Regions from separate parts of the Streptomyces sp. NBC_01520 genome, predicted to be linked through region 1. Evidence: riboswitches for the same ligand, from Rfam matches in the RefSeq annotation. Region 1 holds a riboswitch; each other region holds the start of a gene.
The links. Region 1 has a riboswitch for S-adenosylmethionine ahead of OG524_RS09835 (aminotransferase class V-fold PLP-dependent enzyme). Riboswitches for the same ligand answer to the same signal wherever they lie in the genome.
Positions count from the first base shown of each region.

Region 2: another riboswitch for S-adenosylmethionine. It lies ahead of thrC (threonine synthase); the one in region 1 lies ahead of OG524_RS09835 (aminotransferase class V-fold PLP-dependent enzyme).
Region 3: another riboswitch for S-adenosylmethionine. It lies ahead of OG524_RS31875 (hypothetical protein); the one in region 1 lies ahead of OG524_RS09835 (aminotransferase class V-fold PLP-dependent enzyme).

Region 1 is NZ_CP109404.1:2,160,689-2,171,050, forward strand. Features, by position in the region: gene OG524_RS09815 (NYN domain-containing protein) at 1-620, opposite strand, end outside; gene OG524_RS09820 (hypothetical protein) at 658-900, opposite strand; gene OG524_RS09825 (rhomboid family intramembrane serine protease) at 1,070-1,822, shown strand; gene OG524_RS09830 (Lrp/AsnC family transcriptional regulator) at 1,819-2,100, shown strand; gene OG524_RS09835 (aminotransferase class V-fold PLP-dependent enzyme) at 2,191-3,567, opposite strand; SAM riboswitch class IV at 3,740-3,857, opposite strand; gene trpD (anthranilate phosphoribosyltransferase) at 3,983-5,047, opposite strand; gene OG524_RS09845 (cytochrome bc complex cytochrome b subunit) at 5,172-6,797, opposite strand; gene OG524_RS09850 (Rieske 2Fe-2S domain-containing protein) at 6,794-7,846, opposite strand; gene OG524_RS09855 (c-type cytochrome) at 7,843-8,652, opposite strand; gene OG524_RS09860 (heme-copper oxidase subunit III) at 8,708-9,328, opposite strand; gene OG524_RS09865 (hypothetical protein) at 9,516-9,917, shown strand; gene OG524_RS09870 (Ig-like domain-containing protein) at 9,975-10,362, opposite strand, start outside.
Region 2 is NZ_CP109404.1:4,518,140-4,528,501, forward strand. Features, by position in the region: gene OG524_RS20510 (1-phosphofructokinase family hexose kinase) at 1-535, opposite strand, end outside; gene nagA (N-acetylglucosamine-6-phosphate deacetylase) at 696-1,859, opposite strand; gene OG524_RS20520 (ROK family protein) at 1,859-2,791, opposite strand; gene OG524_RS20525 (extracellular solute-binding protein) at 3,036-4,253, shown strand; gene OG524_RS20530 (DUF3263 domain-containing protein) at 4,264-4,506, shown strand; gene otsB (trehalose-phosphatase) at 4,687-5,535, shown strand; gene OG524_RS20540 (trehalose-6-phosphate synthase) at 5,561-6,937, opposite strand; gene OG524_RS20545 (glucosyl-3-phosphoglycerate synthase) at 6,994-7,944, opposite strand; SAM riboswitch class I at 8,098-8,225, shown strand; gene thrC (threonine synthase) at 8,244-9,542, shown strand; gene OG524_RS20555 (MoaD/ThiS family protein) at 9,571-9,846, shown strand; gene OG524_RS20560 (cold-shock protein) at 10,327-10,362, shown strand, end outside.
Region 3 is NZ_CP109404.1:7,054,885-7,065,246, forward strand. Features, by position in the region: partial or broken gene OG524_RS31835 (helix-turn-helix domain-containing protein) at 33-912, shown strand; gene OG524_RS31840 (DUF397 domain-containing protein) at 909-1,166, shown strand; partial or broken gene OG524_RS31845 (type I restriction endonuclease subunit R) at 1,236-1,824, opposite strand; gene OG524_RS31850 (hypothetical protein) at 2,125-2,316, shown strand; gene OG524_RS31855 (DUF6234 family protein) at 2,576-3,127, shown strand; partial or broken gene OG524_RS31860 (ergot alkaloid biosynthesis protein) at 3,216-3,759, shown strand; gene OG524_RS31865 (cytochrome P450) at 4,580-5,863, shown strand; gene OG524_RS31870 (cytochrome P450) at 5,860-7,086, shown strand; SAM riboswitch class IV at 7,292-7,402, shown strand; gene OG524_RS31875 (hypothetical protein) at 7,454-7,864, shown strand; gene OG524_RS31880 (family 43 glycosylhydrolase) at 8,167-9,138, shown strand; gene OG524_RS31885 (family 43 glycosylhydrolase) at 9,120-10,362, shown strand, end outside.

The DNA.
Region 1 (10,362 bases):
AGGGCCGCCTCGCCGCGCTTCACCTCGCTGAGGGCGCTGCGCAGCTTGCGCTGCAGGGACTCGGTCTCCTTGCGGGAGGCGTCCAGCTCGGCACGGAGCCTTTCGGTCTCGGCCCTGATCTGGCCGCGCGCGGCGGCCAGCTCCTCGCGGAGCCGCTCCAGCTCGTGCCGGGTCTCCTCGTCGGCCCGCTCGGCGTCCGCCCGCTGGACCTCCTCGCCCGCGGCGGCCACCAGCTTGACCCAGCCGGCCGGCCGCAGCACGTATGCGGCGGCGGCCACGTCGACCGGATCGGCCGCGGCGGGAGGTGCACCGGATTCCAGCGCGGCGGCCAACTCGGGCTGGGTCTGGCCGATCCGCTCACCGATGCGCCGGCGGAACGCCGCGTCGCTCTCCAGCGCGGCCGCCATCGCGTTCCCCGCGAACTTGGCCCGCCGGCTCGGGGTGAACCTGGCGTACTGCCGGAGCTGTGCGGGGAGTTCGCCGACGGTCAGGCCGCCGAACGCGTCCGAGACGAGCGCCACGACCTTGCGGCGCACGCCTTCGGGCAGCGGACGGTCGAGCGACTCCGCGGCACCGTCGGCCTCGTCGGCCGGTTCGGCGCCGCCTGTCGGCTGCTCCACCATCCATCACCCCAATGTGTCTGTCCGCGCGGCCCCGTCAGGAGTCGGCACCCGGCCTGTCGACCAGCTCGATCTGGTCCACCGCGTTGCACCAACGACAGCGGACCGACTCGATGGTCTCACTGACCACCTCGCGCTCCTCGACACTCGACTCCCCGGCCAGGTCGAGATGTACGTACTCCACGACCTTGGAGGAGCGCGTCACGTCGAACCGGGTGAGATTGCCGCAGAGCGTGCAGCGCCAGCGGGTCCCGTCCGTAGGCAGGGGAACCGTCGTCATCGTTGCGTCCTCTTTCGTCGTTCGTCGAGTCTCGTGGTGCCCAGGTCTTCGATCTCGCGGTGCGCCGTCGAACTGCGGATGTCCTCGGGTAACCCTACGGCCTAGCGCATACCCATCGACACGGCGAGGCGGTCCGTCCCGTTGTCACCCGGTACGTCAAGCTCTGTACGTGATCGATTGGCGGGAAGTCGACTGGCGGGCACGGGCCAGGGAACTCGGGGCGGCGACCGCACCGGGCGGCGCACCGGTCACCTACGGGCTCATGGCGCTGTGCTTCGCCGTCTTCCTCCTCAGCCCGCTCTCCGGCCTCGCCCCGGTCCGCGGCTCCGCCGACGCCCTGCTCGCCTCGCAGGCCGGCTACTTCGAGCGGTGGGGCGTGATCCCCAGCGAACTCCTGGACGGCTCCGCCCACGCGGCACTCACCCCGCTCACCGCACTCTTCGTGCACGGCAGCTGGCTGCACCTGCTGGGCAACATGCTCTTCCTGTACGTGTTCGGCGCCATGACCGAGGAACGCATGGGCCGCGCCGAGTTCGCCTTCTTCTACGTCTGCTGCGGCTATTTCGCCCTGGTGGTCTACGCGGTCGTGCACTCGGGTTCCGACCAGACCCTGGTGGGCGCGTCGGGGGCGATCTCGGCGGTGCTCGGCGCCTTCCTCAGCCTCTTCCCCCGCGCCCGGGTCACCAGCCTCTTCCCGTTCCTCTTCTTCCTGCCGCTGCGCTTCCCCGCCTGGATCGTGCTCGTGTTCTGGTTCGTCCTGCAGTGGCTGGCGGCGCAGGGCGCGGGCAGCGGCCCGGGCGTGGCCTACCTCGCCCATGTGGCGGGCTTCGCCACCGGGTTCCTCTACGCCTGGGGGCGCTTCCGGGGTGGGGTTAGGGTGAAGGCTCCAGCCACGGCCACCGAGGGAGAAAGCAAGCCGTGATCACCGCGATCGTGCTCATCAAGACCAGCGTGGACCGGATTCCCGAGATCGCCGAGGCCATTGCCGCGCTGGACAGCGTCAGCGAAGTCTTCTCGGTCACCGGTACGTACGACCTGATCGCCATGGTCCGGGTGGCCAAGCACGACGATCTGGCCGACGTCATCCCCGGCCGCATCAGCAAGATCCCGGGCGTCGAGGGCACCGACACCCACGTCGCCTTCCGTACGTACTCGCAGCACGACCTCGAGGCGGCCTTCGCCATCGGCCTCGACGCGTAGGACATACGGACTCGACGCGTAGGACACCACGGCTTCGGCCGGGGACGGGAGTGCCGCTCCCGTCCCCGGCCGAAGCCGTACCCGAAGCCGTCAGATCTGTGCTGCGCCCCGGTCCGGGACGCAGCGGCCGCCCTCGGTGCGGTAGGTCCACCGCGCACCGGTACGGACCAGTTCCCGGACCGCGCCCAGGAACCGCTCGATGTGCTCGTCCGGCGTACCGGCCCCGAAGCTCACCCGGATGGCGTTGAGCGACCTCTCCCCCGGCTCGGCCTCCGGCGCACCGCACTCGCCCGGGTCCTGCGGCTCGCTGCCGAGCAGCGTACGGACGAGCGGGTGGGCGCAGAACAGTCCGTCGCGCACCCCGATGCCGTACTCCGCGGACAGGGCGGCGGCGAAGTGCGAGCTGTTCCAGCCCTCGACGACGAACGAGATGACGCCGACCCGCGGGGCGTCGTCGCCGAACAGCGAGAGCACCTTGACGGCGGGCACCTCCGCCAGTCCTTCACGGACCCGGGTGACGAGCTGCTGCTCGCGTGCGACCAGCCGGTCGAACCCGGCCTCGGTCAGGGCCTTGCAGGCGGCGGCGATGGAGTAGACGCCGATGACGTTGGGCGATCCCGCCTCGTGCCGGGCCGCCGTGGTGTGCCACTCCACGTCCACGCCCCCGTCGGTACGCCGGGCGACCTTGCGGGACGCGCCGCCGCCGGCGAGGTACGGTTCCGCGTCCAGCAGCCAGTCGGCGCGGCCCGCGAGGACGCCCGAGCCGAACGGCGCGTACAGCTTGTGCCCGGAGAAGGCGACCCAGTCGACGTCCAGCTCCGCGATGTCCACCGGGTGATGGGGCGCCAGCTGCGCCGCGTCGAGCACGATGCGCGCCCCGTGGGCGTGGGCCGCGGCGGCCAGTTCCCTGACCGGCCACAGCTCACCGGTGACGTTGGACGCACCGGTCACGCAGATGAGCGCCGGGCCGTGCGGGTCACGGTCGGCCAGCGCCCGCTCCAGCGTGGCGACGGCCTCGGCGGGGGTGCGCGGGGCGTCGAGGTACGTCACCCGGGCGTCGCGCCAGGGCAGCAGCGAGGCGTGGTGCTCGGTCTCGAAGACGAAGACCTGGCAGTCGGCGGGCAGCACGGAGGCGAGCAGGTTGAGGGAGTCCGTCGTCGAGCGGGTGAAGACCACCTGGTCCCCGGGACGGCAGCCGAGGAAGTCCGCGACCGTCGTGCGGCTGCTCTCGAAGAGGTCGGTGGAGAGCTGCGACAGGTACCCGGCCCCGCGGTGCACGCTGCCGTAGTACGGGGCGTAGGCCGCCACGTCGTCCCACACCCGCTGCAGGGCCGGGGAGCTCGCCGCGTAGTCGAGGGCGGCATAGGTGACGTCGCCACCCGTAACCAACGGAACAGTGACATCCGCCCCCAGAACGGGCAGCGGGGCACAAAGGGACTGGTCGAGGACAGCAGTGGAGACAGACATGGCGAACTCCCGTAACAGGCAGGCGAAATCCTCGCGCCGGCAGTACGCGGCAGCGCGGGGAAAGAAGAAAAGGGTGTGCGGAGAAGGGCGTTGAGCCCTATCGCATTCGCTTGCTCACAAGAGGCTCCCTAGGGACCAGGACCCCGGGGGTTGGCATCCACAGATGCCGAGGGGCCCGCGCTTGCCGCAGACCTCGCTGCCTGCGGCCCGGTCTTCACCCGGGGCACCCCGCCACGGACGGAGGGTTGCCGGACAGCGGGCCGGGGCCGTAGTCGCTGTCACTCATGACCTGCGCAGCATCTTGCCATACCTGCCTGTACACGCAAGGGCGCAGTCCGCGATCCGGACTGCGCCCTGCTTCACCTCACACGCCCGTGGGCCGTCGACACGCGCGACACGGCCGGAACGAGGGGTCCTACGCGTTGCTCGCGGCCACCCAGCGCTCCAGTGCGCGCTTGGCCGCACCCGAGTCGATCGACTCGGCGGCCCGCAGCATCCCCGCGGCGATCTGCTCGTTCAGAGTGCCCTCGCCCGGGTCGAGGGCGACCAGCGCGGCAGCCGAGTTCAGCAGCACCGCGTCGCGTACCGGACCGGTCTCCCCGTCCAGCAGCCGGCGGGCGACGTCCGCGTTGTACGAGGCGTCGGCGCCCCGCAGCGCCTCGACCGGCACCAGCTCCAGGCCGACGTCGCGCGGGTCGAACGCCTCCTCGCGCACGGTGCCGTCCCGGACGATCCAGACCCGGGAGGTCGCCGTGGTGGTCAGCTCGTCGAGACCGTCGTCGCCCCGGAAGACGAGCGCCGAGTTGCCCTTGTCGGCGAGCACGCCCGCGACGATGGGGGCCATCTTCACGTCGGCGACCCCGATGGCCTGGGAACGCACCCGGGCCGGGTTGGTGAGCGGGCCGAGGATGTTGAAGGTGGTCTGCGTGCCGAGCTCCTTGCGGGCCTTGGCCGCGTAGCGCAGGGCGGGGTGGAACTTCACGGCGAAGCAGAAGGTGATGCCCGCCTCCTCGGCGACCTCGGCCACCCGCTGCGGTGTCAGTTCGAGACTGACGCCGAGCTTCTCCAGGACGTCGGAGGCACCGCTCGCCGACGACGAGGCGCGGTTGCCGTGCTTGACGACCTTGGCGCCGGTCCCCGCGACGACGATCGCCGACATGGTGGAGATGTTGACCGTCTTGGCCAGGTCGCCGCCGGTGCCCACGATGTCGACCGTACGACCGGGCACGTGGATGGTCCTGGCGTGCGCGTACATGGCGTTCACGAGGCCGGTGACCTCGTCGACCGTCTCACCCTTGGCCCGCAGCGCGACCGCGAACCCGGCGATCTGCACGTCGGTGGCCTCGCCGCTCATGATGCGGTCCATGGCCCACGCGGTGTCCTCGGCGGTCAGGTTCTCACCGCGCAGGAGAGGGGTGAGCACGCCGGGCCAGGAACGGGCCGCCGCGCTGTCGCCGCCGTCCGGGGTCGCCATGTTCATGGTCCGCTCCTGGGGTCCACAGCCGATATGGGGATCGGTCCCCACCCTATCCAGCCCCGGGAACGGCGAAGAGCCCCGTCCATCGAATGGACGGGGCTCCTGCTGTGGCGATCAGCTGAGGTGATCAGTGGTGGCCGTGGCCGCTGGTGATCTCCTTGTACTCCTCGGCGGTGGGCTTGGCGATCTGGCTCTCGTCGCCGTAGTAGCTCTTGCTGAGCTTGGCCCGCAGCTTCTGGAGGGACGACGGCTTGCGCTCGACGCCGTTCTTGTCGACCGTGGGGCCGATCTCGACCGGCTTGTACTGCTCGTGCGCCGTGAGCGTGTGCAGCTGCTCCGGACCGAGCGGCTCGTGGATCTCGACGAACTCACCGTGCGGCAGGCGCTTGATGGTGCCGGACTCGCGTCCGTGCAGCACCTTCTCCTTGTCGCGGCGCTGGAGGCCGAGGCAGATCCGCTTGGTGACGATGAACGCCAGGACCGGTCCGACGAAGAAGGCGACTCGTACGAACCAGCTGATCGCGTTGAGCGACAGGTGGAAGTGGGTCGCCCAGATGTCGTTGCCGCCGCCGATCAGCATGACGAAGTAGATCGTCACCCAGGCGACGCCCAGCCCGGTACGGGTCGGAGCGTTGCGCGGACGGTCCAGGATGTGGTGTTCGCGCTTGTCCCCGGTGATCCACGACTCGATGAACGGGTACATCGCGAGCGCGCCGAGGACGACGCCGAACAGCACCAGCGGGATCAGCACGCCCAGGACCAGCGTGTGGCCCCAGAGGTTGATCTCCCAGCCGGGCATCACGCGGACGAAGCCTTCCGCGAATCCCATGTACCAGTCCGGCTGGGCGCCCGTGGACACCTGGTCGGGACGGTAGGGGCCGAGCGCCCAGATCGGGTTGATCGTGGCGATCGCGGAGAGGATCGCGATGAAGCCGAAGACCAGGAAGAAGAAGCCTCCGGCCTTGGCCATGTAGACCGGCAACAGCGGCATGCCGACGACGTTCTTGTTCGTCCTGCCCGGTCCGGCGAACTGCGTGTGCTTGTGGAAGAAGACCAGGATGAGGTGGCCGACCACGAGCCCGAGCATGATGCCCGGCAGCAGCAGGATGTGGATCGAGTAGAACCTCGAGATGATGTCCGTACCGGGGAACTCCCCGCCGAACAGGAACATCGAGATGTACGTACCGACGATCGGCATCGACAGGATCGCGCCCTGCGTGAAGCGCACACCCGTACCGGAGAGCAGGTCGTCCGGGAGCGAGTAGCCGGTGAACCCGGTGAACATGCCGAGCACGAAGAGCAGGAAGCCGAACAGCCAGTTGATCTCGCGCGGCTTGCGGTACGCGCCGGTGAAGAACACTCGGAACATGTGTACGAACATGCCGGCGAGGAAGATGATCGCGGCCCAGTGGTGGATCTGCCGGACCAGCAGGCCACCGCGGACGTCGAAGCTGATGTCCAGGGTCGAGGCGTAGGCCGCGGACATCCGGATGCCCTGCATCGGCTCGTACGAGCCGTGGTACACGACCTCGTTCATGCTCGGGTTGAAGAACAGCGTCAGGTACACACCCGTGAGGATGATGATGATGAAGCTGTAGAGGCAGATCTCACCGAGCATGAAGGACCAGTGGTCCGGGAAGATCTTGCGCATGTTGGCCTTGGCCAGGCCGTAGATGCCGAGCCGGCCGTCCGCCCAGTCGGCCACCCGCTCACCGGCGGGCGCCTTGCGCTGTGTTTCCGTCGTAGTACTCATCCGCGCTCCCAGAAGGCAGGACCGACGGGCTCTTCGAAGTCGCCGAGCGCCTCGAGGTTGCCCTCGCTGTTCACGCCGATCCGCAGCTGCGGAAGGGCGTGACCGGCCGGACCGAAGATGACGCGGGCGCCGTCGGAGAGGTCGAAGGTGGACTGGTGGCACGGGCAGAGCACGTGGTGCGTCTGCTGCTCGTACAGGCTGATCGGGCAGCCGACGTGGGTGCAGATCTTGGAGAAGGCCACGATTCCCTCGTGGGCCCACTCGCGCTCGCGCTTGTCCTTGATGTTGTCCGGCTCGATGCGGATGATCATCAGGGCTGCCTTGGCGATCTGCGTCTGGAAGTCGTGCGCGTCCTCCTCCAGGCCCTCGGGCATGGCGAAGGTCAGCGAACCAACGACGATGTCCTCGGGGCGCAGCGGCTCCATGGTGTTCATGTTGACGAGCTGCTTGCCCTTGGCCCACAGGGTCACGCGGAGCTTCTTCTCCGGCAGCGGACCGAGGTCGCGCAGCAGCACCACGCCGGAGAGCGGCACCAGGGCCAGCGCGCCGAACATGGTGTTGCGGATCAGCTTCCGCCGCCCGATCGCGGACTCCCTGGCACCGTCCGCGAAGTCGGCCATGACCTTGGCCTTGACCTCGGGCGTCGCCTCGATGGCGTGCCGGTCGTCGGCGACCTCCACGTCGGACATCAGGGTGCGCGCCCAGTGGACGGCGCCCGCGCCGATGGCGAAGAGCGCGACGCCCAGGGTCAGACCCAGGGAGAAGTTGAGCGCGCTCACGTGCCCGAACGGCCAGATGTAGACGATCTTGTCGACCGGGAAGATGACGTAGCAGGCGATGAAGCCGACCGTCGCCAGCATGGACAGCGTGAACATGAAGGCGACGGCTCGCTCGGAGCGCCTCGCGGCCCGTTCGTCGATGTCCTGGATGCGCGGCTTGTGGGCCGGCAGCCCTGGGTCGGCGAACGGGTCGGCCGCCCCCTCTACCGCGCTGTGCGCGGTGCCCTGCTCTACCGGCAGGTTCTCTTCTGGAATCTGTTGGCTACTCATGACTTCTTGGCCTTAGCGGTGTGGGCCGCGACCCATACGGCGATGGCGATCAGGCCGCCCAGGCCGAAGATCCAGCCGAAGAGACCCTCACTGACGGGGCCGAGGCCACCGAGCGAGAGCCCACCGGGGGTCTCGGACTCACTGCCGTTGACGGTCTTGACGTACGCGATGATGTCTTTCTTCTGCTGCTCCGGCATGGTGCTGTCCGGGAACGACGGCATGCTCTGCGGGCCGGTCTGCATGGCCTCGTAGATGTGCTTCGGGCTCACGCCTTCGAGGTCCGGGGCGTACTTCCCGTCCGTCAGGGCGCCGCCCTGACCGGTGAAGTTGTGGCACTGCGCGCAGTTGTTGCGGAACAGGTCGCCGCCCTTGGCCACGTCGGCGCCCGCGGGGTCGACCTGGCTCTCGGTCGGCGTGATCGGACCGGCACCCAGCGACGAGACGTACGCCGCGAGCTGGTCGATCTCGGCCTGGGTGTAGATGACCGGCTTCTTCGGTACCTGGGCACCCGGCTGCTGGGCCGGCATACGTCCGGTACCGACCTGGAAGTCGACGGCGGCGGAGCCGACGCCCACGAGGGACGGCCCGTCGGTGGTTCCCTGACCGCCGGCTCCGTGGCAGCTGGCGCAGCCTACGGAATAGAGCTTCTTGCCCTCGTCGATCGCGAGGGACTGGGCGGTTTCGTCGGCCTGTGCCTTACCCGCAGGCGCAAACGCGGCGTACAGCCCCCCGGTAGCCGCCAGCGCGAGGAGTAGTACGACGACCGCCGCCAGCGGATGGCGTCGTCGTGCGGAGAGCTTTTTCACGGATTACCCCGGTGTCAGGATCTTCTGCGTCGATGGTGGGTGGGTGCGAGCCCGGTTACTTGATCATGTAGATCGTGGCGAACAGGCCGATCCAGACGACATCGACGAAGTGCCAGTAATAGGACACGACGATGGCCGCGGTGGCCTGCTCGTGGGTGAACCTCGAGGCCGCGTACGTCCTGCCCAGAACGAGCAGGAAGGCGATGAGACCGCCTGTCACATGCAGACCGTGGAAGCCGGTCGTCAGGTAGAACACCGAGCCGTACGGGTCGGAGGACAGGGAGAGACCCGCGTCCTTGACCAGCTCGGTGTACTCGAGGACCTGGCCTCCGATGAAGATCGAACCCATCACGAACGTGATGATGAACCAGGTGCGGAGCTTCTTCACATCGCCCCGCTCCGCGGCGAAGACGCCGAGCTGGCAGGTGAGAGAGGAAAGCACCAGGATCGTCGTGTTCGTCGCCGAGAACGGGAAGTTCAGATGGTCGGCCATCTCCTTCCAGTGGTCGGGTCCCATCACCGATCGCAGGGTGAAGTACATCGCGAAGAGGGCCGCGAAGAACATCAGCTCGGAACTCAACCAGATGATGGTTCCGACGCTGGTGAGGTTCGGTCGATTGACCGACGGGTGCGCGTGCCCGGTTTCTACTGTCGTTGCTGTCGCCACGACCGACATTATGTCGGTCGCTTATCCCGCCCTCACTCCCGGGGGTGCTGTTCGGTGTGTCAGTGGAGTGTGTCCGCACCGAACGGCCCATCGAAACGCTGTCATTACCGGTGCTGACAGGCTGTCCGCCGGAGTACGATCCGCCCATCGGTTCATGCCCCGAGAGCCCCGAAGACACAGATGTCACGGAGGAACAATGCAGCCGACCGCCACGGTCCTGGTCTACAGCGACGACGCCAACACCCGTGAGCAGGTGAAGCTGGCCGCCGGCCGCAGGCCCGCGGCGGACGTGCCCCAGGTGGAGTTCCTGGAGTGCGCCACGCTGCCCGCGGTCCTGAGCGCGCTCGACCGGGGCGGTGTGGACGCCTGCGTGCTGGACGGCGAGACGGCGCCCGCGGGCGGTATGGGCGTCTGCCGGCAGATCAAGGACGAGATCTTCGACTGCCCGCCGGTGCTGCTGCTCATCGGACGCCCGCAGGACGCCTGGCTGGCCACCTGGAGCCGCGCGGACGCGGCGGTGACCCATCCGGTCGACCCGGTCGGCTTCGCGGACGCCCTGGCCTCCCTGCTGCGCCACCGGCTGTCCGTCGGGGCCTGACGGGTCCGGGGACCCCGCGTACGGTCCCTGCCCGGCGCGGCGCACTCCCCGGCCGGATCAGACCTGGGGGCGCAGTCGCGCCGTCTGGACGTCGGTGCCCGCGTCGGGGGTGCCGCTGCGCAGCGCGCTGCCCTTCTGCCAGCTGTCCCAGGCCAGGTTCCAGTCGCCGAAGCCGTTGTCGAACGGTGTCATCGTCTCGCCCTCGCTGCCGACGACCTTGACGATGTCGCCCTCGCGCACCGTGTCGAAGAACCACTCGGCGTCGGCGGTGCTCATGCCGGTGCAGCCGTGGCTGACGTTGGCGTTGCCCTGTGCGCCCGTCGACCAGGGGGCCGCGTGGACGTACTCGCCGCTCCAGGTGACGCGGGTCGCGTAGTAGACGGGGAGGTCGTACGACTCGGACGAGCCGGCGGCGATGCCGATGCTCTCGCCGCGCATGCGTACG
Region 2 (10,362 bases), 2.4 Mb from region 1:
GCAGCGGTTCGCCGCTGGTGTCCAGGAGCGTCGGGACGCCGGCCGCGCGGGCGAGGCGGATCAGTTCCGCGTACGCGCCGACGTGTATGCCGGGCGGCAGGCTTCCGCAGAGGGCGACCGCGGCGGCTCCGGGGAGCAGTTCGCCGTACGTCCGCAGGAAGGCGGCCCATTCGTCGGAGCCGATGTGCGGTCCGGGTTCGTTGAGCTGGGTGGTGTCGCCGCTGGTGCGGTCCACGACGGCCGTGGTGCGGCGGGTGTTCCCGGCGACGGTGACGAGCGCGTCGGTGAGCGGTGCGTCGGTGGCGTGGCGGGGGAGTGTCCCGAGCAGGTCGCGCAGGACGGCTCCGGTGGCGCCCCCGGCGAAGCCGGTGACCACGGTGTCGTGCCCCAGCGCGGAGAGCACCCGGGCCACGTTGACGCCCTTGCCGCCGGGGCGTTCGGACATCTCGCTGATCCGGTGGCTGGTGTGCGGGACGAGGGCGGGGACGGTGTACGTCAGGTCGAGTGCCGTGTTCAGCGTGACGGTGAGTATCACCCGCGCCTGCCTCCGGTTCCCTGGTCGTCCGTCCTGTGCGCCGTCTCCGCCGGGCGCTGCCCGGGCGATCATGTCAAAGAGGTGGCGGCCGTCCCAGTCCTCCGGGACAACCGCCGTCTCTTCGTTACGTGTTCAACGTGCCGTCAACAGGATGACGCCTTCAGCCGGTCCGTGCGAGGGACGGCTCGACGATCCACTCGCCCCGCCGCATGACGCCCCTGATCGCGAAGTCCGCGTCCAGGACCACCAGGTCGGCGTCCTTGCCCGGGTCCAGCGAGCCGACCCTGTCGTACAGGCCGAGCAGCCGGGCCGGGTTGGCGGAGATGGACCGTACGACGTCGTCGACGGGGATGCGGTCGATCGTCACGGCCCTGCGGAACGCGGTGTCCAGGGTGAGGGTGGAGCCCGCGATGGAGCCGCCCTCGACCAGGCGGGCGACGCCCTCCTTGACCTCGACGGCGAGCGGGCCGAGCTGGTAGCGGCCGTCGCCGACCCCGGCCGCGTCCATGGCGTCGGTGATCAGCGCGACGCGGTCGGCGCCGGCGTGGTGGTAGGCCATCTCCAGGGCGGCGGGGTGCAGATGCGTGCCGTCGTTGATCAGCTCGACGGTGATCCGCTCGTCCTCCAGGAGGGCCGCGATCGGGCCGGGCGCCCGGTGGCCGAGCGCGGGCATCGCGTTGAAGAGGTGCGTGGCGACGGTGGCGCCCGCCTCGATGGCCTCGACGGTCTGCTCGTACGTCGCGTCCGTGTGCCCGACGGCCGCGATGACCCCGTGCTCGGCGAGCAGCCGTACGGACTCGATGCCGCCGGGCAGTTCGGTGGCGAGGGTGACCATCTTCGCGGTGCCGCGTGCCGCGTCGAGCAGCTTGCGGACCTCGGCGGGGTCGGGGTGGCGGAGCAGTTGTTCGCTGTGGGCGCCCTTGCGGCACGGGGAGATGAAGGGTCCCTCGAAGTGGACGCCTGCGATCTCGCCCTGCTCCACCAGTTCGGAGAGCATTCCGGCCTGCCGGGCCAGGAAGTCCATGTCGCCGGTGACGGTCGAGGCGACGACGGTCGTGGTGCCGTGCTCGCGGTGCACCCGGGCGCCGGTGAGGACGTCCTCGGCGGTGCCGGTGGCGAAGGAGGCGCCGCCACCGCCGTGGTTGTGCATGTCGACGAAACCGGGGACCACCCAGTGGCCCGAAAGGTCGACGGTCCGGGCGCCCTCCCGCGTACTGCCGGCGATTCGGGTGCCCTCGATGATCACCCGGCCGTCCTCGACGGTCCCGGTGGGCAGCACCACCCGGGCACCTGCGAGAACTGTGCTGTCTGCGCGTCCGGCCATCAGGCGGATACCTCCGTGGAGAGAAGATCCCAGGCGAGCAGCCCTGCGCCCAGGCATCCGGCGGTGTCCCCGAGGGCCGCCGGGACGATGTGAGGCAGCTTCTGGAACGTGACCCGTTCCTCGACAGCCGCACGCAGTGGTGTGAACAAGGTTTCCCCTGCCTCGGCCAGACCGCCACCGATGATGAGCGTGCGGGGGTCCAGCAAGGTGAGCGCGGTGACCAGTCCGGCGGCGAGCGCGTCGACGGCGTCCGCCCAGACGCGCAGTGCCGCGGGGTCGCCCGATTCGACGGCCTTCGCGCAGTCCGCGGCGTCGGCGTCCGGGTCCCCGGACGCGGCGGCCCAGGCCCGGGACACCGCGGACGCGGAGGCGAGGGTCTCCAGGCAGCCGCGCTGACCGCATCCGCAGTCCGGGCCGTCCGGCCGGACCACGACATGGCCGATCTCGCCCGCGTACCCGTGGGCCCCGGCCTCGATGCTGCCCGCGATGCCGATGGCGCCGGCGATGCCGGTGCCCAGCGGCACGAACAGGAAGCGGTCGGCTCCCTTGCCGGCGCCGATCCGTCCTTCGGCGAGGCCGCCGGTCCTGACGTCGTGGCCGAGTGCGACGGGTATGCCGCCGAGCCGCTCGCCGATGAGTGTCCGCAGGGGCACGTCGCGCCAGCCCAGGTTGGCGGCGTAGACCGCGATCCCGTGCTCCGCGTCGATGATCCCGGGCACGGCGACCCCGGCGGCGACCGCGCCTTCGCCGAACCGTTCCCTGCCGTGGGCCTGGAGATCCGCGGCGAAGCCGAGGACGGTCTCCACGACGGCTTCGGGCCCGCGCTCCCTGCCGGTGGCCCGGCGCGCCTCATGGAGCAGGGTGCCGTCGGCCCCGACCAGTGCGGCCTTCATTCCTGTGCCGCCCACATCGAGGGCGATGACGTGTCTCACGGAAGACAGTTTCGCCCGCCGACCCCTAAAAGGTCTAGTCCACTATCGTGGTTTGTTGAGCATGCATACAAAACGACCCTGCTAGATTGCCGAATCGATACGGCGGTGGTGTAGACCTCCGGCGGGTCGGGAGGCAGGATCACCGGTCAACGACGGACCGTGACCGGTAGGAACTGACGTAGGGGTGAACAGGGCTGTGCAGCGGCGCTTTGTGGGTCTGACCGCGGCGATAGCCGCACTCGGCATGACGGCAACGTTGTCGGGCTGTGGGAGCGAGAGCGGTTCGGGGGACGTCACCCTGAAGCTGGTCGCGGCCGACTACGGGACCGACGCGGCGAGCAGCTCCGAGAAGTACTGGGGCGAGGTCGCCGGGAAGTTCGAGAAGGCCAACCCCGGTATCGAGGTCGATGTCGAGGTCTACTCCTGGAAGGACGTCGACCGCGAGGTCGCGGCCATGGTGAAGGCCGGCGAGGCCCCCGACATCGCGCAGATCGGGGCGTACGCCGACTACGCCAAGGCGGGCAAGCTCTACACCTCCGACGACATGCTCGCGATCCGCACCGAGTCCAACTTCCTGCCCTCGCTCAGTGACGCGGGCAAGGTCGACGGCAGCCTCTACGGACTGCCGTTCGTGGCCAGCACCCGGCTGCTCTTCTACAACAAGGGACTGTTCTCCGAGGCGGGGATCGACGCCCCGCAGACCTGGGCCGACATCCAGAGCGACGCCGCCGCCCTGAAGCGGCGTGGCGTGACGTACCCCTTCGCCCTGCCGCTCGGCCCCGAGGAGTCCCAGGCCGAGACCCTGATGTGGATGCTCAGCGGGGGCGGCGGCTACACGGACGAAACCGGCAACTACGACATCGACTCCCCGGCCAACGTCGCGACGTTCACCTGGCTGAAGAACGACCTCGTGGGCAAGGGCCTCACCGGGCCCGTCGCCCCCGGCGAGCTCGACCGGGCAAAGGCGTTCGACGCGTTCACCAAGGGCGATGTGGGCATGCTCAACGGCCACCCGACGCTGATGCAGGAAGCGGAGCAGAAGGGCATCGACGTCGGCATGGTGCCGCTGCCCGGGCACGAGGGGCCGACCAAGGGCTCGATGGGCGTGGCCGACTGGATGATGGGCTTCAAGCAGAACGGCCACCGCGAGGAGATCGGCAGGTTCCTCGACTTCGCGTACACGGACGACAACGTCATGGACTTCGCCGACCGGTACGACCTGCTCCCGGTCACCGGCAGCGCGTCCCTGGCGATGGAGTCCGACGGGAAGTACGAGTCGCTGCACGAGTTCCTGTCGGCGCTGCCGAACTCCACGCTGTACCCGTTCGGCAAGACCTCCTGGGCGCAGGCCAGCGAGTCGATCAAGGAGAGGATCGGCGACGCCGTCGAGCCGAACGGCAACCCGGAGAGCGTGCTCGGGGGGATCTCGGAGCGGGCGCGGCAGGCCGAGAACGCGGAGTAGGTTGGTTGATATGACCGCCGACCCCGCCGCCCCGCTCTCCGACCAGGAACGCGCGGTACTCGCCGTCGAGCGGCGCTCCTGGTCCGGCCCCGGCGCGAAGGAACGGGCGATCCGGGAGCAGCTGGGCATCTCCCCGGTCCGCTACTACCAGCTCCTCAACGCCCTCCTCGACGACCGGCGCGCGCTGGAGGAGGACCCGGTGACGGTGAACCGCCTCCGCCGGGTCCGGGACGCGAGGCGGGGCCGCCGCTGAGGCGGAACCGGCCGCGCGCCGGGCGGACGGCGGACGCCCCGGAGATCCTGAGGTGCGCGTGTCCGGGGTCCTGCGGTACGTGAATCCAGGGCTGTCCTCGCCCCCGGACGGGCCCGCTCCGCACCACCGTGGCGGCCGGAAGCCGCGCGGGGCGCCGGCCCGCCGGATACGCTCGCCCGCATGGGTAACCCGGAGCACCCCCTCCCGATCCCGTCCACCCAGGCCGGCCGCGAAGGCCTCGTCGCGCTGCTCGCCCGGCCCGACCGGGCCGTCGTCGCGCTGGACTTCGACGGCACGCTCGCCGAGATCGTCCCCGACCCGGAAGACTCCCGCGCCCACCCGGGCGCCGTCCCGGCCCTCTCCGCGCTCGCACCGCGGGTCGCCTCCGTCGCCGTGGTCACCGGCCGCCCCGCCGCTGTCGCGGTCCGCTACGGCGGCTTCGCCGGGGTGCCGGGCCTGGACCACCTCGTCGTCCTCGGGCACTACGGCGCCGAACGCTGGGACGCCGTCACCGGCACCGTGCACGCCCCCGAACCGCACCCCGGTGTCGCGGCCGCCCTGACGGAGCTGCCCGCGGTGCTGGAGGGGACGGGGGCGGGCAGCGGCACCTGGATCGAGGAGAAGGGGCGGGCGGTCGCCGTGCACACCCGCCGCGCGTCCGCACCGCAGGCCGCCTTCGACGCCCTGCGCGGCCCGCTCGGAGACCTCGCCGCCCGGCACGGCCTGATCGTCGAACCGGGCCGCCTGGTCCTGGAGTTGCGCCCGCCGGGCATGGACAAGGGTGTCGCGCTCGCGGAGTACGTACGGGAGACCGGTGCCGAGTCCGTCCTGTACGCGGGCGACGACCTGGGTGACCTCGCCGCGTACGCCGCGGTGGAGAAGCTCCGCACCAACGGCACCGCGGGCCTGCTGGTCTGCAGCGGCACCGAGGTTCCCGAACTCGCGGAGCGCGCCGACCTGTTGCTGCCGGGCCCCGCAGCGGTGGTGGACCTGCTGGCCACCCTCGCCCAGCACCTGCGACAGCCGTAACCCCCGGCGCGCGGGAGGCGCGCCCCTAGCCCCGCAGCGCGTCGAGCTGGTCCAGGAACCACCGCTGCGGCGGCAGCGAAGTCGCAGCGGCGGCAAGGCGCTTCGTCCGGGCGCCCCGCTCGTCGCGGTCCATCGTCAGCGCCTCGTGCAGGGCCGCCGCCGTGGCCGACACGTCGTACGGATTGACCACGATCGCGTCCTCGCCCAGCTCCTCGTACGCCCCCGCCTCCCGGGAGAGGACCAGTGCGCAGCCCTCGTCGGAGACGACGGGGACCTCCTTGGCGACCAGGTTCATGCCGTCGCGGATCGGGTTGACCAGCGCCACGTCCGCCAGCCGGTACGCCGCCAGCGAGCGCGCGAAGTCGTCGTCGACGTGCAGCAGGACCGGGGTCCAGTCCGGGGTGCCGTACTGCTCGTTGATCCCGTCGGCGACCCGCTGGACCTCCGCCGTGTAGTCGCGGTACACCGCGAGGTCCTGCCGGGAGGGGTAGGCGAACGCCACGTGCACCACCCGCTCGCGCCACTCGGGACGCTCCTCCAGCAGCGCCCGGTAGGCGTGCAGGCCGCGCACGATGTTCTTGGAGAGCTCCGTGCGGTCCACCCGCACGATCGTCCTCCGCCCGGCGCCCACCTGCTCCCGCAGCGTCTCCATCCGCGCGTCCACGTCCGCCTCGTGGGCGCGGCGGCGCAGGAAGTCCGCGTCGGCGCCCAGCCCGTGCACCCCGATCCGGGTGTGGCCGGTGCCGCCGAGGATCTCCGTGCAGCAGGAGATGAACGCGTCCGCCCAGCGACGGGTCAGGAACGCGGCCCGGTCGGCACCCAGGATGCCGCGCAGCAGCTGCTCGCCGATGTCGTCGGGCAGCAGCCGGAAGTAGTCCACCGGCGCCCACGGGGTGTGCGAGAAGTGTCCGATCCGCAGGTCGGGCCGGAGCTCTCGGAGGATGCCGGGCACCAGCGAGAGGTGGTAGTCCTGCACCAGGACCGCCGCGCCGACGCCCGCCTCCTCGGCGAGCGCCTCGGCGAAGGCCCGGTTGTACGCCTCGAAGGAGGCCCACTGCCGGCGGAACTCCGCGTCGAACACGGGCTCCACCGGCGTCTGGTAGATCATGTGGTGGACGAACCACAGCACCGAGTTCGCGATGCCGTTGTACGCGTCGGCGTGGACCCCGGCGTCGATGTCGAGCATCCGGACACCGGGCTCACAGACGCCCTGCCGGACTGCCTCGCGGTCGCCGTCGCCCAGCGCGGCGCACACCCACAGCTTGTCCTCGACGGCGCTGAGGCCGGATACGAGACCGCCCCCGCCGCGTTTCGAGTCGAGCGTGCCGTCCTCACGCAGGGTGTACGACACCGGGCCGCGGTTGGACGCGACGAGGACCTGGGCAGCGTGCTCGGAGACCATGTACCCGAACCTAGCCCGTTCGGGAAGCCGCCAAACGTGAAGCAGGACCCGCCTTGCTACGCCGCGTGCCGGGACGCGTACTCCGCGATCTCACGCATCGGCGGCCTCTCCTCGGTGTCCACCGCGTGGGTGCGCGGTACGAAGCCGTTCGCGCCCCGCTCGAACTGGGTGATCGAGGGCCGCACCAGATGCCCCCGGGAGAGCCGCAGCTGCGCGGTGCGGTAGATCGCCGCGGCCATCCTGCCGAGCGCCTGGCCGTCCTGGTGGCGGTGTTTGCGTACGCCGACGTCGACCTGGGCCAGTGCGTCCAGGCCCACCGTGTGCAGGGCGTCGACGAGCAGGCCCAGTTCCACTCCGTAACCGACGGGGAAGGGCAGCCGTTCGAGCAGGGAGCGGCGTACCGCGTATTCGCCGCCGAGGGGCTGGACGAAGCCGGCCAGCTGCGGCCAGTGCAGATTGAGCAGCGGGCGTGCCACGAGCTCGGTGACCCGGCCGCCCTGGCCTGCGGTGTCTCCCAACGGGCGGTCGTACATGGCCTTGACGAACTCGACCTCGGGGTCGGTCAGCAGCGGGCCGACGATCCCGGACACGAAGTCCGCCGAGAAGTCGCGCAGGTCCGCGTCGATGAAGCAGACGATCTCCCCGCTGGTCACCAGCAGTGACCGCCACAGCACTTCGCCCTTGCCGGGGACGGCGGGCAGCGAGGGGAGTATCGCGTCCCGGTGCACGACGCGGGCGCCCGCCCGCCGGGCGACCTCGGCGGTGGCGTCGGTGGAGCCGGAGTCGATCACGACCAGCTCGTCGACGAGCCTGACCTTCTCCATGAGCTCGCGTCTGATCTCCGTGACGATCGAGCCGACCGTCGCCTCCTCGTTCAGCGCGGGCAGCACGACACTCACGCTCGCACGGTGCGGATCCCTCGCCCGGGCGGCCGTGAGCCGTTCGAGCGGGCGGTCGGCGGCTGACCAGGAACGCCTGGTCAGCCAGCGTTCCACCTCTTCCAGCACGGTCGATACTCCCTGTATGTGATCCATCTCGCGGTTCGGACGACTATCTCCATCGCCCGGGGCTTCGGTTACAGTCTTGAACAACGCGGATGGCCCTCGCATGTCGGGGTCGGTCCGCGAATAAACGCCCGGATCAATGGTCCGGTGCCATAGCGCTCATCCAGAGGGACTGAGGGAACGGCCCGTTGAAGTCCCGGCAACCCTCCTGCCGACCGCGAGGTCACGGTGGGGAAGGTGCCAATTCCGTCTTGTGGCGAAATACGTCGCGAGGAAGATGAGGAGAAAGGGCCTCCGCCATCATGGCCGTGCAGACAGTTGCAACGAACAACAATTCTTCCGCCGTGGACCTCGGTCCCGCCGTAGCGCTTTCCTGCCGCGAATGCGGCGAGCGTTTCGAGCTCGGTCCCATTTTCGCCTGTGCGTCCTGTTTCGGGCCGCTCGAAGTGGCGTACGACCTGCCGAGCGGCTCCCCCGAAGAGCTGAAGAAGCGCATCGCCGAAGGCCCGGACAACATCTGGCGGTATGCGCCGCTGCTGCCGGTTCCCTCCGATGTCGCGGACAAGCCCAACATCAACCCCGGCTTCACGAAGCTGGTCAAGGCCGACAACCTCGCCCGTGAGCTGGGCGTCACCGGCGGCCTGTACGTCAAGGACGACTCCGGCAACCCGACGCACTCCTTCAAGGACCGCGTCGTCGCGATCGCCGTCGAGGCCGCCCGCGCCTTCGGATTCACCACCCTGTCCTGCTCCTCCACCGGCAACCTCGCCGGTGCGGTGGGCGCCGCCGCGGCCCGCGCCGGCTTCCGCTCCTGCGTGTTCATCCCGCACGACCTGGAGCAGGGCAAGGTCGTCATGGCCGCGGTGTACGGCGGTGAACTGGTCGGTATCGAGGGCAATTACGACGACGTCAACCGCTTCTGCTCGGAACTCATCGGCGATCCGCTCGGCGAGGGCTGGGGCTTCGTCAACGTCAACCTGCGGCCGTACTACGGCGAGGGCTCCAAGACCCTGGCGTACGAGATCTGTGAGCAGCTCGGCTGGCAGCTGCCCGACCAGCTCGTCATCCCGATCGCGTCCGGATCGCAGCTCACGAAGATCGACAAGGGCCTCCAGGAGCTGATCAAGCTCGGCCTGGTCGAGGACAAGCCGTACAAGATCTTCGGCGCGCAGGCCGAGGGCTGCTCCCCGGTCTCCACCGCCTTCAAGGCGGGCCACGACGTCGTCCGGCCGCAGAAGCCGAACACGATCGCCAAGTCCCTGGCCATCGGGAACCCGGCCGACGGCCCGTACGTCCTGGACATCGCCCGGCGCACCGGCGGTGCCGTGGAGGACGTGAACGACGAGCAGGTCGTCGACGCGATCAAGCTGCTGGCCCGCACCGAGGGCATCTTCGCGGAGACCGCCGGCGGTGTGACGGTCGGCGTGACGAAGAAGCTGATCGAGGCCGGTCTGCTGGACCCGACGCTGACGACCGTCGTGCTGAACACCGGTGACGGTCTGAAGACGCTGGACGCCGTCGCCCCGACGACCGGTGTGGCGGCCACGATCCGGCCCAGCCTGGAGGCGTTCCGCGCCGCCGGCCTCGCCGCCGCCAACTGACCACCCGAGACCGAAGGAAGGCACCCACATGAGCGTCAAGGTCCGCATCCCCACCATCCTCCGCACCTACACGGGCGGTCAGGCCGAGGTCCCGGCAGAGGGCACGGTCCTCTCCGAGGTCATCGAGTCCCTGGAGAAGGACCACCCGGGCATCGCCGCCCGGGTCCTGGACGACCAGGGCAAGCTGCGCCGCTTCGTGAACGTGTACGTCAACGACGACGACGTGCGCTTCGAGGGCGGCCTGGAGGCGGCCACCCCGGACGGCGCCGGCATCTCGATCATCCCGGCCGTCGCCGGAGGCTGACCGTCGGACACGGTGCCGGAGGCTGACCGTCGTTCGCGACGCCCGGGGCCCGACGCTCCCGCCCGGCCGCACAACTGCCTGAACATCATTGCCCCCTCCGCGAGAGAAGCGGAGGGGGCAATTCTGCATGGTTGAGCGCGGTACAGTTGGGGAAGTCCCCTCAGCTGCCCGTGCCGCCCGCATATGAGAATGCGCCCGGTCGCGACAAGAAGCAGCCAAAGTACGTGAACTCCTTGTGGCATAAGCCGCCTTTGTCCGGCCCGAATTGCCCCGGAGTATCACGAGTTCTCCATATCCGGGCGTTCAGGCCTGCCCAGAATTCTCGTCCGATTGACCTGTTGCAGAGGGCAGTTGGGCAGATACATTCGGCCGCGGTCGACGCGTTCCGGCGCACGCCACCCTCTCCTGTCGGAGGGTGAGTTTGACCCGGGCCCGCGAAGTGCGGTGCTCGTGCAAGGGCCAGTAATAGGGGAGTTAGGCATGGCTCAGGGCACCGTCAAGTGGTTCAACGCGGAG
Region 3 (10,362 bases), 4.9 Mb from region 1:
GCGCGTGTGCGCACGGGGACAGGCGGTGGCGGATGGCGCAGGACGAGATGGATGCGGGCGTGGGTACGGGGGAGGACAGGGAGCCCTCTTCGGGCGGCCAGTCGGAGGGCAAGGCGGAGAACGGGGTGGCGGTCGCGTTCGGACGGCAGTTGAAGCTGCTGCGGGTCCGGGCGGGGCTGGACCGGGTGGAGTTCGGCAAGCGGGTGGGGTACGCGGCACAGTCGGTGGCCTCGTTCGAGCAGGGGCGGCGCATCCCGCAGCCGGAGTTCGTCGACAAGGCGGACCGGGTGCTGGAGGCCGGGGGGGCTGCTGGTGGCGTTGAAGGAGGAGCTGGCGCGGTCGCAGTACCCGGCGTTCTTCCGGGACATGGCGCGGCTGGAGTCACGTGCGGCTGCCATGAGCGTGTACGCGGTGAGTGCCGTGTCGGGGTTACTCCAGACGGAGGATTACGCGCGGGCTGTCTTCCAGATGCAGCGCCCGCTGCTTGAGGACGACGTGATCGAGCAACGGTTGGAAGCACGGATGGTCCGGCAGGACATCTTCAAGCGCACCCCAGCCCCCTTGCTGAGCTTTGTGATCGAAGAAGCCGTTCTCCGCAGGCCGATCGGCGGAAAACAGGTGATGCGAAACACCCTGGAACAAGTGCTGGTGGCCGCCCAGTTGCGCAATGTGGAGGTGCAGGTCATGCCCACTGATCGCGAGGACAGTGCGGGCCTTGGAGGGCCGTTCACGCTGATCGATACTGACAAGGGGCAGCGCGTTGCGTACACAGAGGTCCAGGATGACAGTCGCCTCTACACCGGCACCGGAAAGGTTCGCGAGCTCGAAGCCCGCTATGGCATTCTCCGATCGCAGGCGCTGACGCCTGCAGAGTCGTCAGCGTTGATCGTGAAGCTGATTGGGGAGTCATGAGCGCACACACCACCGAACCTGTCGTTCCGGAGGGTGCTTGGTTCAAGAGCAGTTACAGCAGCGGCGGCGGTGGCGAGTGCGTCGAGGTCGCCTGGCGTAAGAGCAGTTACAGCGGGGCTGAAGGCGGAGACTGCGTGGAGTTTGCGGCCGCAGCCACCCACGTACACATCCGGGACTCGAAGCAGGCCAGCGGCCCCGTGCTGACCGTTGGACCAGGCGCGTGGGCAGGGTTCGTAGGGCTCGTCGCTGGCTGAGCAACGTACGCATGAGGGGCCCGCCACAACGCCGAACCGGCACTGCGCCGGGCCCCGTCCGTCCGAGGACTACTCGTCCACGTTCTCCTCGTGGCGGATCATCCGCCACGCCGCCCGACGCGCGCTGCGGTCCAGGTTGGACGGGAAGCTCTTGTCGGGACCGAAGTACTGGCGTCCTATGCCGGGGGTCGCCTCGATAGGATCGGCCATGCTGTCGGCGAAGGCCCGGTCGAAGACCTTGCCGAAGTTGGCCTCGTCGTTGACGACGGCCGCCGCCCGGACCTTGGGGTCTTCCGTCGTCCTGTTGAACGGCTTGCGGACGTCTTCCTCGGAGAAGTCCGTGCCGAACTTGGCGTTGAACGACTCGATCAGCTCCGACAGCAGCGACTTCTCCGCCTCCGCCGCGCCGCCGGACCCGTCACCGAAGCCCGGGAGTTCGGCCGAGCCCTCGGGGTTGAGGGAGACGTCGTACTCGCCCGTCTTCTCCACGCGCAGGTGACTGAGGCCGATCTCGCCTATGTCGACGCCACCGTCTGCGCGGCGCGGAAGCCGGTTGAGAAGTAGCGGCCGTAGAGGTGGAGGCGCTCCAGCTCGGGGCGCGGTACGGGGCGATCTGGGCGAGGAAGCCATACTTGCGTACGTAGTCGTTGAGATCGGCGGCCGTCAACGCCAGCAAGCGGCAGGTCGGCAAGAGTGACCCGAGGTGATCACCCTCTCCGCTCTCCGGGCCCTGGATCATCACGGCGATCTACGGACGCAACGGGCTCTCCCGGTCTGCGGAGACCGTCCAGAAGGACGAGCTGCCCGCCGGTACTGACGTCGGCCAGGTCGAGGGACGCGTCGTACCGTTGCTCGCCCGGCTCATCGCCGAGCACAGCTCCCACTTCGTCTCGCGCACCGCCCGCACCGCCCCCGCCGTACTCGCCGGCCTCGGGATCGCCGTCCACCACACGACGCCTTGGGTATACCCGGCGAACGCGCTGAGCACCGACGAAGCTTCGGGTGCTACTGGGAGCGGGCGAGCAACGCCAGCGGCGAGTTCGACGCGATCATGGCCAACGGCAACCTGGACGCCAGCGGTCGGGTCACCGTCCACAAGGGCGAGGTCTTCAAGTCCACCCGCTGTCAGGAGCGGAAGAAGGCGGGATGACAGGAGTCGGCGGCGGATTCTCTTCGGATGGCGGGGGCCGGAAGGCCCCGCCGGCCCTCCCGGACAAGGGAGGCTGCCTGCTTGCCGAGCTCCGTCAACTGCCCCAGGTGCTCCTCGAACTCCGGGAGGACACGGTGGCGCGCGCGACGGCCGAGGTGATGGACCAGCGACTCCCACATTTTGTCCCGCAACGAATGGGTCTCGGCTTGGGGACGGTGGTGTGGAGTGCGTGGTTCCGTACCAAAGTACGGTCATGACCATGGAGCCCGCATCCGGCCCCCCGTCCCTGCCAGGGGTTACGCACCAGGGCGGGCGTGACACCGTGCCCAAGGGGCACGGGCTCGAGGGCGGGTGTCTTACCCTGATCGTCGTCCTGATCGAGATCGCCTTCGCCTTCCTCATGGTCCTGACGCTGGGGATGCGGGGCTGGGCGCGGTCGGCGAGCGGGAACGCCAACGCTTCCTCGGACAGCGGGCCGCCCCCGATGGACTGGGTGCCGGTCTTCTGGCTCGGCGGGTTCACGCTGGGCGTGGTCCTGGTCGCCGTGTTCTTCCTGCGCTCTAGGCACCCGTTCGCCGGGGCGTTCCAACTGCTGCTCGGAGCTGCCCTGTTGATAGCCACCGTAGCCGCGGGACTGGACGAGCACGAGCGCGCCCACCCGGCGCCGCTGCCGCCCTGCCCGACGCGGGCCGGTGTGCCGTGCGCTCCGCAGGATCCGGACAACGCGCCGCCGCCGAACGACCGTGGCTCCACGGGGCATCAGTGCCGCAGCGGCGGCGACAGCGACGAATGCGCGGACAGCGGGCGTTGAGGAACCGGTAGTCCGGCGGTGTCATGGGGACTTGTATCGCTGGAGCCGGACTCGATATCTACGGGGCCCCACGCTGTTCTCGCAGGGCCTGGGGCAGGCCCGTGCGGCCGGGGTGCGGCGCGTCGTCCTTCTCAGCTCCTCGGCCATTCCCGTAGGCGGACCCGGGGTCGGGCGGGTGCACGCGCTGCTGGCCGACGGCCTGTTCGGCGAGTGGGCCGTGCTGCGGCCCTCTGGTTCATGCACAACTTCACCGGCGGGCATCTGCACGCCGAGAGCATCCGGGAGTCGGACGTCGTGTCGAGCGCGACCGGTGACGGCAAGGTCGGTTTCGTCGACGCCGACGACATCGCGGGGGTCGCCGTACGGGCCCTCACCGGCCCCGTGGCGCCAGATACGGATCTGGTGATCACCGGTCCCGAGGCGCTGAGTTACAGCGAAGTCGCCTCCGTCCTGGCGCAGGTGTCCGGAGGCCCGTGGAGCACCGGCAGCTCACGTACGAGCAGATGCGCGACCGCCTGACCGCGGCAGGCATCCCCGGCGAATTCGCCGCGATGCTGGCCGACATGGACCGGTCCATCGCCGAGGGTGCCGAGAACCGCGCCACCAGGTCGGTCACCACATCGGGCTGCTGAGCCAGATCGCGTATGACGGTCAGCAGGATGGTCGGGGTCGTCAGCCTCTGCTGACCGTCGGTGACGTCGGCCTCGGCGGAGCGGCTGTCATTGACGAGCACCAAGGAGCCGAGGAAGTAGGGGGTTCGCCGCCGCCGCGTAACAGCGCTTCCTCAAGGTCGCCGAGGGGTTGCTGGGCCTGTTCGGTCTGCCACGCGTAGGGGCGCTGGTGGTCCGGGAAGCCCTGACGGGGAACGGCCGGTCGTCGTGAGGGGGCGGGCAGGCATAAGGGGCCATTTCGGGCGTGACCTCGTCCTTGCCCTCACAACGACGCGACGACTGGAAGGCCTGCGATCCGCCCGAGGAGCCTCCCGTGCCCAGCGCTCTGTGGCCGGGGCTGCCGGTCGTGGGCCTGGACCGGGGTCGGCGTCGGAGGCCCGGAGTTCCGCCGCCACCGAATCGGCCACGCCCTCGGCGTCGGTGACGACGGCGAGCGTGTCACCCGCACCGCACGAACCCCCCGAACCGCCGGAACCCGCGCCGTCCGACAGCCCGGCGGCCGAACGCGCGTACTCCTCGTAGAGCGCGGCGAGCGCCTCGCGGTCGCCCGCCCTGATCCGTTCACGCATGCGCTCACGATCGTCCTGTCCGTCGCACCTCGCACCAGCTGTCTCCCCGGACCGGACGCGGGGTTCCCGTGATCCACGCCATAGCTATGTGATCGTGAACAGTCGGGAAATGGGCGCGACAGTAACCCAATGCTTCACTGAACCTCCTTATAGTGGTCGCGCGTTGATCGTATGGCCGCAACGCGCGAAGCCGTCTGCCAGGAGTCCGCACGATGACGAGCCCCTTCTTATCCACCGCGCCCGCGTCCGGCAGCTGCCCCGCGCACGCCGCCACCGCTCCCGTACCGCTCGGCGGACCGGACTTCCACACCGACCCGCAGGGTCTGTACCGGACGATGCGCCACGCGTACGGGCCCGTGGTCCCCGTCGAGCTCCCCGGCGGCTTTCCGGCCTGGCTGGTCGTCGGCTACCGGGAGCTCCATCAGGTCACCAGTGACGGTGAGCTGTTCCCGCGGGACGTCGGGCTGTGGAACCAGTGGGAGCACATCCCCGAGGACTGGCCGCTGCTCCCCATGGTGGGGCGGCCCATGCCGTCCATCTACTTCACCGCGGGCGCCGAGCACCGGCGGCACTCCGAGATGGTGGTGCCCGCGCTGGAGGGCGCGGACCCGTTCGAGATCCGGGAGCACTGCGAGCAGCTCGCCGACCGGCTCGTCGACGACATGTGCGGCCGGGGTACGGCCGACCTCGTCGCCGAATTCGCCGAACCGCTGCCCGTGCTCGTCCTCGCCCGGCTCGTCGGCTTCCCCGACGCGGAGGGCGCGGACATCGCCCGGGTCCTGAAGGACCTGGCCGACGGAGGACCCGGGGCGCAGGAGGCGTACGGGCGGTTCGGCGAGCACATGCGGCGGCTCGTGGCGGCCAAGCGGGCCGAGCCCGGGGACGACGTCACCTCGCGGATGCTCGCGGATCCCGCGCCCTTCACGGACGAGGAGTACGCGCTCGACCTGATGGCGATCACGGCGGCGGGCCACCTCACCACCGCCGACTGGATCGGCAACTCGCTGCGTCTGATGCTCACCGAGGACCAGTTCGCCGACTCGCTCGCCGGCGGCCGGCGCAGCATCGGCGACGCGATGAACGAGGTCCTGTGGGAGGAGAGCCCCACCCAGATCCTGGCCGGCCGCTGGGCGGTCCGTGACACACAGCTCGGCGGCCGGACGATCAAGGCCGGGGACATGCTCCTGCTGGGTCTGGGCGCGGCCAACACCGACCCCCTGATACGCCAGGAGCTGGGCCCCGGCGCCGCGGCGCACGGCAGCAACGCGGCGCACCTCGCCTTCAGCCACGGCGAGTACCGCTGCCCCTTCCCCGCGCAGGTGATCGCCGAGACCATCGCCCGCACCGGGATCGAGGTCATCCTCGACCGGCTGCCCGACCTCCAGCTCGCCGTACCGCCCCAGGAACTCGTGCGGCGGCCCTCCGCCTTCCTGCGCGGGATGAACGCGCTGCCCGTCCGGTTCGCTCCCGTACGCACGACAGGAGACCTGCTGTGAACTGCCCGCACGCGACCGTGGTCGTCGACCCGCTGGTCCAGGACCTCGACGGTGAGACCGAGCAGCTGACCAGGGGCGGCGCCCCGCTGGCCCGCATCGAACTCCTCGGGGTGCCCGCCTGGACCGTCACCCGGCACGCGGAGGCACGTCAACTCCTCGTCGACACACGGCTGGTGAAGGACCTGGATGCGTGGGGGCTGTGGCAGAGCGGCGAGGTCACGCACGCCTGGCCACTGATCGGCATGATCGACGCGGGGCGCTCCATGTTCACCGTGGACGGCGAGGAGCACCGCCGGCTGCGGACGAAGACCTCCCAGGCGCTCACCCCGCGCAGGCTGGAGGCGATCCGCCCGGCCATCGAGAAGTTCACCGAGGAGCTGCTGGACGCACTCGCCGAGCAGGGCAAGGACGGCGTCGTCGACCTCAAGACGGTGTTCGCGCAGCCGCTGCCGATGCGGGTGGTGGGCCTGCTGATGGGGGTGGACGAGGCACAGCACCCGATGCTGACGAAGCGCTACAAGGCGTTCTTCTCCATGCTCACCCCGCAGGAGGAGCGCATGGCGCTCATCGCGGAACTGGACGTCTTCTACGCGGAGCTCGTACGGGAGAAGAAGGCCCGCACCACCGACGACCTCACCAGTGCGTTGATCCTCGCGGAGGAGGGCGGCGAACCGCTCACCGAGGAGGAGGTCGTCGGCAACCTCAAGGCCATGGTGGCGGCCGGGCACGAGACCACGATCGGGCTCATACTCAACGCCGTACGGGCGCTGCTCGCCCACCCCGACCAGCTGCGGAAGGTACTGGACGGGGAGATCCCCTGGGACACGGTGGTCGAGGAGACGCTGCGCTGGGACACCCCCACCACGCATCTGCTGATGCGGTTCGCCACGGAGGACATCCAGGTCGGTGAGCAGGTGATAGCCAAGGGGGAGGGCGTGGTGATCTCCTACCGGGCCATCGGGCGCGATACCGCGCAGCACGGCGAGGACGCCGACGCCTTCGACATCACCCGCCCGACGCCCATCCGGCACATGACGTTCGGTCACGGGCCGCACATCTGCCCCGGCGCCGCCCTGTCCCGGGTGGAGGCGGGCATCGCACTGCCCGCGCTGTTCGGCCGCTTCCCGGAGCTGAAACTCGCCGTACCGGACGAGGAGATCCGCAAGCTGCCCGTGATGACGCAGAACGACATGGAGGCGTTTCCCGTGCTGCTGCACGGCTGAGGTCGCGGGCTGTCGGGGCCGGGAACGTGCGGGTGCCGTCCGGGACGAGGGCGCCCGGGCCGGGGAGCGTGCGGGGGCGGAACGGGTGGTGCGTGCGCCGGGGTGTGCGGGGCACGCAGGGGGCGTGCGCCGGGCCAGGACGGGGCGTGCGCCGGGGCGGTGCGGGCATCCTGACGGCCTCTCGGCTCCTGTTACGCTTTCCGTGGGTCATGAGTTCCAGTGGTAAGCCCCGGCTCGCTGGACGGCACCCCGCTCCGCTGCGGGTGCTCCGGGTGACGACCCGCTCCGCGCGGCACCGCGCGGGGAACAGCGGACCACCGGGGACGGGCCCCCGGGGTCCACGACCCCGGAAGGCGGGCGACGGCCCATGCTCCCCCACTTCATTCACCACGACGGCTGCACGCGGTACGCCCCCGGCCACCACGTGCACTGGATCCACGCCAAGAAGTGCGCGCAGGAGCCCGGCCAGGCCGTCGAGCTGCTGCTGACCTCCAGCGACGTGCGGGACGACGGCTGGCTCGCACTGCGCGCCGCCTTCGACCACGCGGGCGATCTGCCCGAGGTCTGGATGCACGCCCCCGCCGATCTACGGGAGTTGCTCGCCCGTCACCGGGGCAGGGTCTTCTGGCTGCCGCGCTGGCACGCGCTGCGGTTCGTGGGCCTCGACGGCGAAGCCACCGGGCTGGTGAACGTCGGCACCGAGGGCGGCGCACTGTGCGCGACCACGGCGCCCGGCCCGCAGCGCACCGCCCGCGGGGACTTCACCTACGGGCTCTAGCGGGCGTGATCGGTCGGACGCGACGCTCCCGTCGCGCCCGACCGGTCAACCGCGCCTGGAGTCACCGCTGTTCGTGATGTCGGACGTGACACCGGTATCCGGCGAATCCCTGCGCGATCCGTTGACGCAAGACGCGTTCGATTCTACGGTCCCGTCCGAAGTGCCGAGCGTCATTCGGTATATCGAACACATGGGGATGGCATGGACACGGCAACCGATTCGCCGGCGGCGGCGACCAACCGGTGCCCGCCCGCCCGTACCGCCCCGCTCCCCACCCCACGACCGAAGGAGGAGATCTCCTCATGAGCTGCACCCTGAGAAGGACCCTCGCTGTTCTCCCCGCCGCGCTGCTGATGGCCCTCGTGCCCGGCAGCGCCTCCGCGTACCCCAACCCCGGTGCCGTCAACGGCGACATCGTCGTCCACGACCCGTCCATGATCCGGAGCTCGTCCGGCCAGTACCTGCTCTACTCCACCGGAGAAGGCCTCCAGCTCCGCACCTCCACCGACCGCACCGCCTTCGGCCGGTCCGGCAACGCCTTCACCACGAAGCCGAGCTGGTGGAAGAACTACTCCTCCGCCTCGGACCCCTGGGCCCCCGACATCTCCTACCGGGGCGGCAAGTACCTGATGTACTACGCCGTCTCGTCCTTCGGCTCCAACACCTCGGCCATCGGGCTCGCCGGCTCCACCACCGGCCTGGCGGGCAGCTGGAGCGACTACGGCATCGTCTACACCTCGAACTCGTCGAGCGACTTCAACGCCATCGACCCCAACCTCTTCGTGGACGACGACGGCAAGTGGTGGCTGTCCTTCGGCTCCTGGTGGACCGGGATCAAGATGATCCGCGTCGACCCGTCGACCGGCAAGCAGTACGCCGGGGACACCGCGCGCCGCTCCCTCGCCTCCCGCCCCACCGGGACCAAGGCCGTCGAGGCGCCCTCGATCGTGAAGCGCAACGGCTACTACTACCTCTTCGCCTCGTACGACACCTGCTGCGCCGGCACCAGCTCCACGTACAAGATCAAGGTGGGCAGGGCGACGAGCGTCACCGGGCCCTACAAGGACCGCAACGGCGTCGGCATGCTCAGCAACGGCGGCACCCCCGTCATGGAGTCGCACGGCCGGTACATCGGCCCCGGCGGCCAGTCGATCCTGGCGGACTCCGACGGTGACCTGCTCGTCTACCACTACTACGACGGCCAGGACAACGGCACCCCGAAGCTCGGCGTCAACCTACTGAACTGGAGCAGCGGATGGCCCGTCGCCTACTGACCCTGCTGAGCGCCCTCCTGCTCGCCCTCGCCCTCGGGCAGTCGACATCGGCGTCGGCGGCCGAGGGCCGTCCGTACACGAATCCGGTCAAGGCGCAGAAGGGCGCCGATCCCTGGATCTCCTACCACGACGGCAACTACTACCTGGTGTCGACGAGTTGGACCGACGTCATCACCATGCGCAAGTCCCCCACACTGGCCGGGCTCGCGACCGCGCCGAGCGTGCAGGTGTGGCAGGGCGACGCCGCCTCCCGCTGCTGCAACATCTGGGCGCCCGAACTGCACTACTCGGGCGGCCGCTGGTACCTGTACTTCGTCGCGGGGCAGAACATCGCCGACTACAACCCCACACAACGGGTGCACGTGCTGCAGAGCGCTGGTTCCGACCCGATGGGGCCCTACACGTACCGCAACCAGCTGGGCAGCACCTGGATGCTGGACCCGAGCGTGCTCACCGTCAACGGCTCGATGTACCTGCTGGGCAGCGCGAGCGGCGGCGGTACGCAGAACCTGGTGATCGCGCCGATGTCGAACCCGTACACGCTCAGCGGTTCGTTCTCGACGATCTCGACGCCCACCTACGACTGGGAGAAGTCGGGCGGCACGGTCAACGAGGGGGCCGAGGTGCTCCAGCGGGGCGGGAAGACCTTCATCGTCTACTCCGCCAGCGGCTGCTGGACCCCCGACTACAAGCTGGGGCAGCTCACCCTGACCGGCTCGAACCCGCTCTCCGCGTCCTCCTGGACGAAGAAGTCCACCCCGGTCTTCCAGCGGAACAACGCCGCCGGGGTCTACGGGCCGGGCCACAACGGCTTCTTCACCTCGCCCGACGGCACGGAGAGCTGGATCGTCTACCACGCCAACGACTCGGCGTCCGACGGCTGCGACAACGGACGTACGGCGCGGGCGCAGAAGTTCGGCTGGAACAGCGACGGCACCCCGGATCTCGGCACACCCGTCGCCCTCGGTACGACACTGGCCGGCCCCTCCGGCGAGACGGCGTCCACACCGACCGCGTACACGGTGGTCAGCCGGGCCACCGGGAAGTGCCTCGACGTGAACGGCGCGTCGACCGCCGACGGGGCGAACGTCCAGCAGTGGACGTGCGACGGCAGCACGAAACAACGGTGGCGGATCGAGGACCGGGGCGACGACACGAGCAGGCTGGTGAACGTCGCGACGGGCAAGGTACTCGACACGGCGGACTGCTCGACGGCCGACGGCG